DNA from 3 places in the Trichocoleus sp. ST-U2 genome. Region 2 is predicted to be linked to each of the others. Evidence: predicted binding sites of a transcription regulator. Region 2 holds the regulator's gene; each other region holds the start of a gene.

Region 1 (4,703 bases), on a different contig from region 2:
TATCCGTGAAGCTTACGAAATGGGATTTTTGTCGGGTTATCCCGGTAACGTCTTTAGACCTACACAAAATATTCCCCGCGAACAAGTTCTAGTTTCCTTGGCGAATGGCTTGAATTACACTGCCAGCAATCCCGTATCGGCTGATTTGCAAGTGTATAACGATGCTTCTTCCATCTCTACCTATGCTCGCAGTAGCATTGCTGCGGCAACAGAAAAGAGCATTGTGGTGAACTATCCGACTCTCCAGACGCTGAATCCAACTCGGAATGCCACCAGAGCGGAGGTAGCAGCTTTCATCTATCAGGCATTGGTGAGTTCTGGACAAGTAGCGGCAATTAACTCGCCCTATATTGTCTCTCTCAACGACACACCGCCAGAGGACACGACAGTCGCGATTCCGGCTGGAACCACTATTCCAGTTAGGTACGAGAAAGAAAAAATTCTGGTTACAAAGGACGAAAGAGCACCGCTGACGCTAACGGTAGCAGCAAATATCACCACATCTGATGGAACGGTGCTAATCCCCTCTGGAAGCCAAGTGGTCGGTGAATTGCAACCGGCTCAGGGAGGCTCTCAGTTTGTGGCGAAGGAACTGGTTTTCACGAACGGTCAACGGGTGGCTATCGATGCTACTTCTCAAACCATTACCAAAACCGAATCCGTTACCAAGGGTTCTAGCGTTGGTGGTATCCTCAAGAATGCCGCATTAGGTGCTGCTGCTGCTGCTGCGGTTTCTGCTGTGACGGGTGACAAAGCGATCGCTACCGAAGAAGTCTTGGGCGGTCTGGGAATTGGTGGACTCATCGGACTGTTCCTCGGTCGGGATAGAGTGGATCTGATTGCGATTGATCCGGATACGGATCTGAATCTGCGGTTAAATGACGAGTTAGTGCTAGAGCAGTAATATTTGCAGAATGAAGCGTGCAATTCTAGTTGACTGCTGATTGCTTCATTCTTTAAGCAGATAGGCACAAAGAAATAAGTATTTTCTAAACCCGGTTTCTAGAAGAAATCGGGTTTTTAATTCTAAATGGCGTCTTATCACAATCCTATTTAAGTTGTGAGATGCCAGCAGTTCAGATGCCCAACTTCTCCAGGAAGTCGGGCATCTCGTTTTCACGAATCATTGATGACTGCTATACCATGCAGACCGATCGCCTCAGATAAGTAATCGTATTACCCATTACCAGCTCAAATACAAATAAATGTAAGAGCAACTTATCAAACTTCATCTTCGCCCTTTAAGGCTTCAGTTAGTAACCAGACAATAAAGGTCGTTCCGGGTCCTTGAGTGTGGGGAATACTGCGATCGAGCCAGTTGCGTTCGGCGGGGCTAATGACTTCAATTTCGCCCTGCATTTGTTCTACTAAATCTCTCGCGATCGCTAAACCCAATCCACTCCCCGGAATCTCAGTTTCTGCCTGGACGCCTCGGTAATGTCGCTCAAACAAATGCTCTTTATCTTGCACAGGAATGCCAGGGCCAGTATCGCTAATTGCGATCGCCTGAAAATCTCCTTGAGAAGTATGTCGTCGATTTCCTGCCTGAATGTAAACTTGCCCACCCGCCGGGGTATATTTCAAAGCATTGTCAATCAGATTGCTTAACACTTCGCGCAGTACTTTGGCATTGGCTTGTACTGGCGGCAAATTCGGAGGAATTTCTGCTAATAAAGCCAGATTTTTTTCTTGGGCGATCGCGCTGGATGTCACCACTAGCGGTTTCAAAACTTTCGCCACTGAGCAGGATTCCAATGCCAGCGCTCTCGTCGGAATTGTTTGAGGCTCCAATCCCAAGGGAGAGTACAGATTTCCTAAATCTTCACCTTTTGGGGGAAGCGGACAAGACGGGGCAATCGGCACGGGAACTGCATCGTAAGAACGATCCGCAATTTGCCCGTACAAAGGCACTAACTCTCCTTCGTCCATATCCACAGCCCGATCGAACTGTAGAAGCAACTCTTGCAGGCGATCGCTTTCACGCACGATGCTGTTGGCAACTTCGCGGTTCGCATCTCCAGGTACCAATCGTCTGAGGAGCAACTTGCCAAACGTCCGTAAGGCGGTCATGGGATTGCGAAACTGATGTATCAGATCGTCCATGAGATCGCGCTGTTGAGCCTGAAGATGACGCTGCTGACTCAGCTGTTGCTCAAACCATTGGGAACGCCGATCCAGAATACAAGCGCTCGCCAGTGTATCGGCAATCCGTTCAATCGCGGTTCGTTCCCGCTGGTTCCAAGGTCTATCTTCACGAGCTGTCACCAGCAGCCCCATCACCACACCTTCATGCAACAAAGGCACCACAATTTGGCGCGAGGAGCTACTCAAGTCAGCATCGGCGAAGAGCGATCGCTGGAGGGGCCATGTCCCCGCCTTTGCCTGCAATTCATCAATCGTTTCTTCTTTCCCGACTTCAGCCGCCGATTCCGTTGAACCCGTCTCAGAAACCGCATCGGACTCCTGAGGAACCGGAGATGCCGCTGACAATAACCGAGGAATGGATGCCAACGGTCGATCGGAAAATCCCAAAGCCGAAATCTCATCCGTTTCCCATTCCACCGCTGTCTGTGGGTAAGCAACAACCGGCCTTAGCTTAGTTGGGACGCCCTCTACCAGTTCTTCCGTTAAATACACAACACTCAAGGCAGCTTCCAGTCCTTGAGTTAATAGTGCTACTTGTGATTGGCACAAAGTTATGAATTCTGAACTGGTAGACATAGACACATTCGCTTATACTTGGGTACTTGACAGCGAGGAAAATTGCATTTATCGGATCGGGTTTTCTTCCGTCGATCCTGACACGCAATTGCGCTGAAGCGGCAAAGGTCGTGCAAAGACCTCATTTTTGTTTCTTTTTATTACAAAAATTTTAGCGAGCTTTCATGATAGTTTGGTTACAAAACTGCTTCCAAACTGGCTAAATTTTGTCAAGGTCGAATAAATATAGCCCTTTATACGCTATATCTAGGCTCAAGTTTAGACAAGCTTGCATATATAGCGTCTATTGCCCGTTCTGCTGCTGTCGATTTTAATTTCTGAGGGCTGTAATGTTTGTATCAATCGGTAAAAAGCGGTTGATATTTTGAACTCAAACCGATATACTTGCGACGGTTTTTGTATCTATCATTACAACTGTCAGAATTAAAGGGGAGGTAAGGAGGTTGGCTAGAAGACGCAAGCGGAAAAGTCGCCGTCGCCAGGAAGGACGTAGAATTTTAGAGCATGTCCCTCAGTATAGTATTGAAAGTGGCGAAGATAAACCAGTCACCGCCGCGCGAAAGTTTATTCAAACCGAAGGAATCCTTCCGCCTGCTTTGCTGCTCGTGAAGCGGAACGAACACACCACAGATCGGTACTTTTGGGCGGAAAAGGGGCTATTTGGTGCCCAATATGTTGAAGAAAATCATTTTCTGTTTCCTAGCCTTAGGATAATCGACAATCCTGTGGAAAAGCCTACCCTCGCCGCTGTTCGTAGCAGCTGAAGTTTTAGGCATTAAACGTGAAAACTCGGTTATAGGGGCGGTTTGCGAACCGCCCCTATTGTTTTATAGGAGGAATTTTGAATCTTTCCTTCTAATTAAAATTCTTTTGGGTTCACAAACTGACCAGGTTTTGGAATTTTTTAAGGTTTTCAGCGAGAGAGTTGTCATTCGCAAGGCTTTAATTGGAGTTCCTGTTGCAATTGAGCCAATTCATCACGATGGGCGATGACAGTTATTAAACTTCTGGTCTCTTTTTCGACACCTGCAAATGTTTCCACCTTCAGGGAAACTTGTTCGCTGCGTCCAGCTTTTTTCCAGTAAAAAACGCCAGCGGCTGGTGAAAGGAGAACCAAACCTAGAAAGATTTTAGCGAATGGGGGAAATAAAATTGCTAAAACTAACGCCAAACAAAGAAAGCCACAAAAAGCTAATAAGCTCAGAAAAATTGCCAAAAACCAGCTGGGGCGGACAAAGCCTTGGAATGTAACTTGATTTTGCTTTGCATCCACCGCCGCAATCCGGTAAGCACGCCGATCGAAATATTGTTGCAATTGAATTAAAATTGATTCTTCTGGTTGCTCCGCAATCAGTTTCACTTGTTGCGTTCGATCCTTAGCGGAGGCTCGAATAAAGAAAAATAGACCGACTGCTAACAACAGTGTTAGCAGAAATGTTGAAAAGAGAATTGTCGTATTCACGAATTTCTAGATAGGGCAATGGAAAATAGGCTCTTGTCCAAGAGATACAAGATCGCCTATAACCTATAGCCTATCGCAAGAGAGCTTCTTTGGGATTGGCTCAGATGGCTTGAGATTCTCTCATTGTGTATTCATCCCAAAGGCGAGCCAGGTCATGAGCCTGTTCCAGACACTCTGGGCGAATTTGATACATTCGACGAGGTCTTCCTCTCCCCTCCACTTTTTTCCAATACCCTGTGATAGCGGCTTGGTCTTCCAGAAATTTTAAGGCGCTGTATAAGACGGTATCAGAAAGCCGATAGGTAGGATATTCACTCTCTAGTCGCCCGATGAGTTCGGTTCCATAGGATTCTCCACTCATCAAAACTGAAAGGACATAACACACCGCTAGTTCCTTGTTGAGATAAGTGGGAGGAGGGTCTTGAAAAAACTGATAAATATCCTCAAATTTCATCTGCATAATTCACTGAACTCCCAGCCAAATAAATTGGATTAGGATCGATTTCCCCAATCTAACGAT
Region 2 (4,703 bases):
ATCGGCAAGAAAGGCAACTTCGCCATTCAGCCCCAGTTTGATGTTGCCGAATCTTTTTCTATAAGCGATCGCAGTGAATCAGCCCTAGGACTCGCGCCAGTCAAAAAAGACAACAAATGGGGCTATATCGATAATCGGGGAGACGTTATTGTTCCGTTGGAATTTGAGGAAGCTAAGTTTTTTTCGGAAGGACTAGCAGTGATATCCAGTAATAATAAGTGGGGCTATATTGACAAAATGGGATATCTTGTTATTCCACTCCAATTTGATTGGGCTGGGGACTTTTCTCAAGGGCTGGCGGGCATAACGATAGACACTAAGGTAGGCTATATTGACAAGGCAAGCAATGTTGTCATTCCCCCACAATTTGATAATATTTATAACTTTTCAGAAGACCTAGCAGCGGTAAAGAACGGCGACAAATGGGGCTATATCAATAAGAGTGGCAAATTCGTAATTAAACCCCAATTTGATAGCGCTCAATCTTTTTCGCAAGGGCTAGCAAAAGTTAAGATTGGCAATAAATATGGCTATATCCGCAAACCTCTTCCATAAGTTCTCATTTCTGAAGACATAGAAGAATTGAGAGTCAGTGGTCGCGGAAACTTCAGCAGGATGAAGCGAGAGCCTGGTGAGGATTTCCCCGGCTCTCGTTGCCTTTATCGGAGTGTATTTGCAAGGAAACCTATAACACGCCTTTAGAACTGGGGATCGTACCGCCACGACGGGGATCAACTTCGATTGCCATGCGGAGCGATCGCGCAAACGCTTTGAACGTCGCTTCAATAATGTGGTGCGAATTAATTCCATCTAGTTGGCGAATGTGCAGCGTCATCTGGCTGTGATTGACCAACGCCACAAAAAATTCCCGCACCAGCTGGGTGTCATAAGTCCCGACTCGCTGAGTCGGAATCTCTAAGCCATAGCTCAGATGAGGACGTCCGGAAAAATCTAACGCTACCTGAACCAACGCTTCATCGAGAGGGGCGAGGAAATTCCCAAATCGGACAATTCCTTTGCGATCGCCCAGTGCTTGATGCAACGCCATTCCTAGGGTAATTCCCACATCTTCATTGGTATGGTGGTCATCAATTTCCAAGTCTCCCGTCGCGGCTACATCCAAATCAATCAGGCTGTGAGAGGCGATTTGATGCAGCATATGGTCTAAAAACGGAATGCCGGTTTTGGCATTGCAAGTGCCATTCCCGTCTAATTTGACGGTGACGATAACATCCGTTTCGCCCGTCTTGCGGGGAACCCTTGCCATGCGAGGAGACAAAAGCTGTTCAATGCTTGGAGAAGGTGGAAATTGGCGATCGCGTGCCTGCATCGCAGATGCTCACTCAAGAAAATAAAGTTAAGTTTATTATCCTACGTTACTGAGCATCTGGGAGACGCGAAAGCCTTTAAAATGCAAAATTAAAAATTAAAAATTAGCAGAATCTTTGCTTTTTAATTTTTAATTTTTAATGTTTGATTCTTTTTACATCCCCATAATCTCGTATCCCGCATCGACATACAGCACCTGACCTGTAATGCCACTTGCCAAATCGCTACACAAGAAAGCAGCCGCATTTCCCACTTCTTTCTGAGTTACAGTGCGTCGCAGCGGTGCCACTTCCTCAACGTGATGGATCATATCCAGAATGCCACCTACCGCCGACGATGCCAAAGTACGGATGGGACCCGCCGAAATTGCATTCACGCGAATATTCTGCGGTCCTAATTCAGATGCCAGGTAACGGACACTCATTTCCAGTCCAGACTTGGCAATTCCCATCACGTTGTAGTTGGGGATCACCTTAACGCCGCCTAGATAAGTCAGCGTGACAATGCTGCCACCTTCTGTCATCAGTGGTTTTGCTGACCCAGCAAGTTGTACCAGCGAATAGGTACTAATTTCTAGAGCTTGGGTGAAGCCAGCACGAGTAGTGGTACTAAAATCACCTGATAAATCTTCCTTGTTCGCAAAAGCAAGACAATGGATCAGGATGTCTAGCTTGCCCCACTTATCGCGGATGGCGTCAAATGTAGACTGAATTTGGGTCTCATTCTGGACATCGCAGGGTAAAAATAAGCTGGGGTTGAGGGGTTCTACCAACTCTGCCACTTTTTTTTCAAAGCGGCCTCGGTCGTCTGGCAGGTAAGTCACTCCTAGATTCGCACCCGCTTGGTGCAGTTGCTGAGCAATCCCCCAGGCGATCGATCGATTGTTGGCAATGCCGGTGACAAGGGCGTTTTTTCCGGTTAAATCTAGCATAAATGTCGATTTTGAAGGCAATATTAGAGGATATCCGATTTAGGGGAGTATTCAAGATCGCGATCGCCCGGAGCAAGGCTGTCTAGTACGGGTAAGGAGCGTGCCTCCTTACTCACCATGCATCCCACCCGATAGCGCAGATACTGTCAAGATATCAACATTTTCCGTCATAATCTTACTTGCCTTGAGCAGGGAGAGAACTAAAGAAGGTAGCCGGGGAAACTACTTTAAAATTTTGTATCAAATAGCACAAAAACCGCTTGGAAGTCAGTTTATCTGTGTCTAATGTCAGAAAACTCTCATAGTTGTTTTGCTATGGTTAAAGTTCCTCCGACAGAAAGTTGCAGAAGTCTGTAGGGCAGCATTTAGGAAAAAGGAAGTGGCAGTGACGCAAGATAGACCGCTAGCAGCTGTGTTCCGTCAACTGGGAGGTGGGGCGTTTCCACCCGTGGTGGAAACTTTTGAGCGGGGCAAGACGATCTTTTTCCCAGGAGACCCGGCTGAACGGGTATACTTTTTGCTCAAAGGTGCAGTAAAGCTGTCTCGCGTGTATGAAGCTGGGGAAGAAATTACCGTGGCGCTGCTGCGAGAAAACAGCGTTTTTGGAGTACTGTCCTTAATTACAGGGCATCGTTCGGATCGGTTTTATCACGCTGTAGCATTTACGCCAGTGGAGCTGCTTTCGGCACCGATCGATCAGGTAGAGCAATCGCTCAAGGATAATCCGGAGCTATCGATGTTGATGCTGCGAGGGCTTTCTTCGCGCATTTTGCAAACAGAAATGATGATTGAGACATTAGCTCACCGAGATATGGGATCGCGCTTGGTGAGTTTTCTATTGATTCTGTGCCGTGATTTTGGCGTTCCTACCGCCAATGGAATTACGATCGATCTGAAGCTTTCTCATCAAGCGATCGCTGAAGCAATTGGCTCCACTAGGGTAACAGTCACCCGCTTACTGGGAGATTTGCGGGAGGAAAAAATGATTTCTATCCACAAGAAAAAAATTACGGTACACAACCCAGTTACACTGAGTCAGCAGTTTACTTGAAAACAGCTAGAGGCTTTGGTCAGGTTGTCGGTTAGGTTGTCGGTTAAAACGGCATGGTAGCGCGAGCAAGTTATCAAGTTTTAACATTTAGTCGGGAGTTCAGTTAAAAGGTCTCAGGTTTTAAGCGGATAGTTTTCAACCTTGCAACCTTTAACCTTTCCGATTTCACCTTCGATCTTTAATTCCTGTTAACCCTTTCTCTAGCCTGCGATGCGATAGGCTGTAACTGGAATGACTGTAGCAGACAATGACCGACAGTGCGCTCTTCCTGATTTTGTCTATTTTAGTGTTGGGAAGCGTCATCGCAACGGTAGGCGATCGCATTGGCACGCGCGTGGGAAAAGCACGCCTGTCGTTGTTCAATCTGCGTCCCCGCAAAACAGCTGTTTTAGTAACGATTCTAACGGGACTAACGATTTCTGCCTCAACACTGACAATCATCTTTGCGACAAGCGAACAATTGCGGATTGGAGTTTTTAGACTCCAAGAAGTGCAGAAAAAACTCAAGACAGCAAGTAAGGATATTGCTAAAGCGAACGAGCAGAAACGGAAAACCGAAAGCGAACTTGCTAAAACCGCCGCCCAAAAAGAGCAAGTAGAGAAGGAACTCGCTCAAGCTCGCACCCAGCAATCTGTCGCTCAGCAGCGCTTAGATGCGATTAATCGATCTTTGGCAGCTGCGCTGGCTAAACAAGGCCAGACGGAGGCGCAACTAAATCAGACTCAAAGCGAACTGACCCGGGTTGCCAGCAGCTTTCAGCAAACCCAAAAACAGCTTACATCTGTCTCAGGGCAAGCCAAGACGCTACGTTCCGAAATCCAACAACTTCAAGCAGAACGCCAAGAATTGCTCCAGCAGCGAAATCAAGTCAGAGCTGAAATTACTGAATTCAAAGCGAAAGTGACTCAGCGCGACCAAAAAATTGCCCAGCAAGACCGAGCAATTAGCCAACGCGATGAGCAAATTCTCAAGCGGGATCAAGCCCTTGTCGAACTTGATGAGAAACTTGCTGCCTTTCGGAAGAGCCTGAGCGATCGCGATGAGCAAATTGCCCAGCGAGACAAAGCCTTATCTCTACTTGACAACAAAATTTCTCAACGAGATGAGGTGATTGCCCAGCGAGAAAATCGCCTTAAAGAACTCGAAAAACAACAAGCTTCCCTAGAGCAGGAAGTGGCAACCTTAGAACAGTATTACCAGTCTTATCAAACTTTGCGTCAGGGTAGTCTGGCACTGCTGCGCGGTCAGGTTCTGGCGGCTGGCGTTTTTCGTATTGTCGAGCCAGCCGCAGCCCGACAGGTCATCGAGCAGCTGTTACGGGAAGCGAATCGGACAGCGATTAAAGCGACCCAACCCGGTCTCAACAAGGTGGCGAACGAGCGGGTCGTGCA
Region 3 (4,703 bases), on a different contig from region 2:
GCAGTTAGCCAAAGAAAATCAACAGCTGCGCCAAGAAATCGAAAAAGTTGTTCAGTCAGCTTTGCACGCACAACAGGTAGTCACTTCGTTCCCCTCCGGGAGCCGAGTTGAAGTTCCCCCTCCCCCCATTGAACCGGAAATTCGGACTGGATCAAACGCAACACCTAAGCGGCGTCCTCCGCAGCCTCCTCGTCCTCCTCGTTCGGCTGCGATCGCTCCGCCAGTGGAAGTTCTACCTCCTCCCCCTCCCAAAGCTGAACCAGCACCACTACCTGATTTTTCAGAAAGCTTGGTAATCGAACAAGAAGAAGGTCGGTATCGTCGCCCAACTCAGCCAGAGCGTTCCGCAGATGTGAGTGGCTGGTGGTTAATCATCGTCATCTTTTTGATTGTGGCGACAGCGTTTGGCACTGGCTTTTTGATTGTGCGTCCGCTTTTGAATAATAGTCGTTGAGCTTGCTGGTTGACGGCTGAAAGATTAACTCTGCTAGGAGTCGGAAGAACCGGGTGCATCTGCCTGGAACAACCGCTTTGATACAAATGGGGAAAATATTTCCAAACCCGCGCATCTTCACTGTACTGTCAAGTCAAACGCTGTCAAGGTAACGAGTCAGCGATATCCAGAGAAACCCCTTAGTTAGGGTTGGCATAATGGATGCCTCTGGTGGGAGTGAAGAGCAATATGTATCATATAATACAAAAATCTTTGTTTGAGCAGTGATAAAACATAGCCGCCGCTTTACGAGTACCTTTGGTTGTACAAATTGATTGTACAGATCAAATCCAGAACGAACTGAGGAGTTAGAAGCTTGAAAAAAGTTGAAGCGATTATCCGGCCTTTTAAACTCGACGAAGTTAAAATTGCGCTAGTCAATGCGGGAATTGTGGGAATGACCGTTTCTGAAGTCCGAGGATTTGGACGGCAGAAAGGTCAAACCGAACGTTATCGCGGTTCCGAGTACACGGTTGAGTTTCTGCAAAAACTTAAAGTAGAGATCGTTGTTGAAGACAGCCAGGTTGATATGGTGATTGAGAAAATCATTGCCGCTGCCCGAACGGGTGAAATCGGTGATGGTAAGATTTTTGTCAGCCCGGTAGAGCAGGTCATCAGAATTCGGACGGGGGAAAAGAATCTGGAAGCTGTCTAAGTCAGGACTGAGGACTGAGGACTGAGGACTGAGGACTGAGGGCTGAGGACTGAGGGCTGAGGACTGAGGACTGAGGGCTGAGGACTGAGGACTGAGGACTGAGTCATCAAGGTTAGAGGTCAGGAGTCATTAAAAATCAGAAATTAGAATTTTTGGCGATCGCAAAATTCTGATTTCTGGTTACTGGACTTCTAACTTCTGGACTTAACCCTCAGTCTTTAAAGTCTGTAGCTGGGGTAAGAGAATTTTAAAAGCTTGACCGCGATGGCTCCACTGGCGCTTCAACTCAGGAGTCATTTCCGCAAAGGTCATTTGCTCTTTGGGAACGTAAAAAATTGGATCGTAGCCGAATCCTCCCGTACCGCGAGGGGCGTGGAGAATTTCGCCGCGGCAAACTCCTTCGGCTTGCAGGGCGATCGCGCCATCGGGACGAGCGATCGCGATCGCACACACAAATTGGGCTTCCCGATTCAGTTCGTTGCCGAGTTCATTCAACAGGCGTTCAATTCGATCGGGGTCGGTTTTGCCGTAACGAGCGGAATAAATACCGGGTGCGCCCTCTAAGGCGTCTACTTCCAAGCCAGAATCATCTGCGATCGCCCACTCTCCAGTCGCCTCTGCCACCTGGGATGCCTTCAGACAAGCGTTAGCCATGAAGGTGTCACCCGATTCCTCAATCTCCAGTTCCTCTGGCTTCAGGGTCAATTCCCAGCCAAATCCGCTTAAATACTTCTGCATCTCTCGCAGCTTGCCTGGATTTCCCGTAGCGACTACCAACACAGTCATCGCGATCGCTCCCTTGCTGGAATAAATACACACCTACACGATTATAGAAACCTGTTTTTGCAGAAGTTAACTTCTTTGCGTGCGATCGCTATCTGAAACTTGTAAAAAATCACCCATTCAGGTGAACGAAACAGCGGAACTAACTCGCACGATAGCAGCGTCAAGCGTTTTATCTGCTATATGCATTCGATGAGCGTTGGAGTGCCGCTCGTCTCACCTAACACGCTCTCCGCTTGCAAAAACAACTCTATTGAGGTTTCTATGAGACAGATTTTCAAAAAACACTCCAAAGCCGTAAACCCCGGTGAAACAGTTCACCAGTCCGAGCGAATTTTTGCCGTTTTAGTTCTAACTGGCGTCCTGTCTTTAGGCGCAGGTCTGACACTGTTACAAACCGCATTTGCTGCCCCAGCCGGACTTTCTGAGTCTATCACCAGACTGGTTAAGGTTAAAGACCAGAAAGTGGGGCAAAATCTTGACCGTAAACAAGCTAATCGCTTACCGCCTCGAATTGCTAACGCTGTTCGTCAAGATTTGTCGCGTCAAACTGGCATCGCTCCGGGAAAGCTCAAGATTACTCAGTTTAGCCAGGAAACTTGGCCTGATGGCTGTTTAGGACTTCCGAAATCGGGTGAATTTTGTACTCAAGCATTAGTTCCCGGTTGGCGTGTTGTCGTGTCTAGCAATAACAAAACTTGGGTCTATCGCACCAATTCTACAGGGCAAGTTTTACGTCAAGAAAAGTCGAATACTCCTGGCAGTAACATCCCAGGAAACTTCCCCAAATCTGTTGCCAATGCTGTGATTTCTGATGCCTCCACGCAGCTGGGTTTGCCGGTAAACCAGATTCGCGTCGTCCAGGCCGAACAGAAGACTTGGCCTGATGCGTGTCTAGGGATTTACGCACCTGATATTTTGTGTGCGCCAGCGACAGTAGAAGGGTGGCAGGTGACGGTAGAAGCAAGCGGAAAACGCTTGGTCTATCGCACGAATGCAGCTGGTTCTGTCGTGAAGGTGGATCAACTCGCGAGTTTGCCGAATTCCGTTCGAGATGCAGTCTTAAGGGAAGCATCCAGACAGTTCAAAGTCCCCACTACCGAACTCAGCATCGTTCAAGCTCAACAGTACAATTGGGATAGCTGTCTGGGTTTGGGCGGTATTAACGAGAGTTGTCTTACTAATGCAATACCTGGGTGGCAGGTAACTGTACAAAGCAAGCTACAACTGTTGGTTTATCACACCAACAGCGATGGTTCCATTATTAAGTTCAATCAAGCAGCAAGTAAACTAAGCGATGCTGGCATCCTCAAGCCAATGCCAATCCCGACTAGCGAACTACCACCATCCTTAGATAAAAATGTGGTGTTTCGAGCGATCGCCAGTGGCGGTTTTGCTGGTAGAACTTACGAAACTGTTTTACTCAATGACGGAAGCTTGATGCGGGTTCGCATCGGCGATGCTAATGACTCCGAACGTAGCGTTCTCCGCATTCCTGTGCAACAGGTACGACAGTTTCAGCAATTGCTAGAACAGCAGCAATTTGCCCAATTTAAGAACCTGAGTTACCCAGCACCCAGTGGTGCTGCCGATCACATCACCTACACCCTTAGCAGCCGCAAGGGTACAGTTCGCTACACCGAGATTAATCAAGGGAGTTTGCCTGCACCTTTAGAGAAGGTGATCCAAACCTGGAATCAGCTTGGCAGCAGCGCCCAAAGATAAGATCGGGCAGAATCTAGATACTCTCATTCTTAGCCAATAGGGAAAGCAGCCCCAGACTGGGGCTGCTTTCCCTATTGGCTGATATCTTGCCAGTGAAGCAACTGAATAACACAGGGATTGCTGTTTGGCGATCGCTCAATAGCTCCGGCTACCGATCCTTGAAGAAGGTACTTTAGCGATCGCTACGACTTTTCAAGGGTTTCAAGAGTTTTAGAGAGGCTTGCCAATTGGTATTTTTGCAAAAGCTCCCCTGAGCGCAGTTCACAACCGACGATGAAAGTCTCTGTAGTTTTGCCTAGTCCGCGCGATCGCGCCGTTGCGCTAACAGCACTTTAAAGCCAGGTCTAATGAAGTATGATTTGGGTCTAAACTAAGAGTCAAGCCGCTTTCCGAAAAATGATTTGACAGAATTTCACACTTGATTATTTATCTTTCATACTTTTTACTTTGTAATTTCTGCTTTTTTGGGCATCCTGAAAATAGACATGAATTTTTTTTAGGCTAGCGACTATGTCCACTTCGTTCCTTATTGTAGACTTGCGATTGGCTCAAACCCCTGCCAAGAAGGCTCAACCTAAAGCCCCTGCAAAAAAAACTCAAACCGCCCAACCAGCAGCCGCAGCCGCCAACGCTCAACCTGCGCCCATCTGGATGTACACTTCCGGAGGACTGCTGTTACTTCTCATTGCTGGGGCAGTATTTGTCAAGCTTAAAAAGGATGAGATGGCAAAGAAAGCCAAGATCCAGGATTTTAAAGTCAAAGACCTCCAGAAAAAGTTAAAGTTGGCGCTTGACTCTATTCATAGAATGGAAAGCAATCCTGACTTGGTTAACTCACGCGAATTCAACCTGGATTACCTCAGAATGCGAATGGATGAAGAGGTATTTCACTTTGCCATTGTTAATCAAATCAAAGTCAGAGTAAAAGACTTAATCACTATCGCCCTGCGTCCTACTCAAGCATCACAAGCATCGGTGGGCATTGCCAGTACAGCAGGACGCCAAGTTGATGAGATTTTTGATGTCATTTATGAGACGGGAGAGGGT

Evidence for each region. Region 2 encodes NtcA, which controls nitrogen genes in cyanobacteria. Its sites were predicted from a motif close to TTTGTANNNNNNNNTACAAA; they were not measured.
Region 1: a site for NtcA is predicted at 3,117-3,136, ahead of NC996_RS14820 (DUF3155 domain-containing protein). Genes of this name have one in related genera too.
Region 3: a site for NtcA is predicted at 682-701, ahead of NC996_RS10745 (P-II family nitrogen regulator). Genes of this name have one in related genera too.

The regions. Positions count from the first base shown of each region.
Region 1 is NZ_JAMPJY010000020.1:30,047-34,749, forward strand. It holds gene NC996_RS14810 (S-layer homology domain-containing protein) at 1-904, shown strand, start outside; gene NC996_RS14815 (ATP-binding protein) at 1,222-2,721, opposite strand; gene NC996_RS14820 (DUF3155 domain-containing protein) at 3,165-3,485, shown strand; gene NC996_RS14825 (cofactor assembly of complex C subunit B) at 3,650-4,183, opposite strand; gene NC996_RS14830 (PadR family transcriptional regulator) at 4,284-4,637, opposite strand.
Region 2 is NZ_JAMPJY010000023.1:56,974-61,676, forward strand. It holds gene NC996_RS16320 (WG repeat-containing protein) at 1-555, shown strand, start outside; gene hisB (imidazoleglycerol-phosphate dehydratase HisB) at 686-1,330, opposite strand; gene fabI (enoyl-ACP reductase FabI) at 1,484-2,260, opposite strand; gene ntcA (global nitrogen regulator NtcA) at 2,640-3,311, shown strand; gene NC996_RS16340 (DUF3084 domain-containing protein) at 3,559-4,703, shown strand, end outside.
Region 3 is NZ_JAMPJY010000012.1:87,908-92,610, forward strand. It holds gene NC996_RS10740 (hypothetical protein) at 1-454, shown strand, start outside; gene NC996_RS10745 (P-II family nitrogen regulator) at 810-1,148, shown strand; gene rdgB (RdgB/HAM1 family non-canonical purine NTP pyrophosphatase) at 1,353-1,934, opposite strand; gene NC996_RS10755 (hypothetical protein) at 2,196-3,656, shown strand; gene NC996_RS10760 (hypothetical protein) at 4,167-4,703, shown strand, end outside.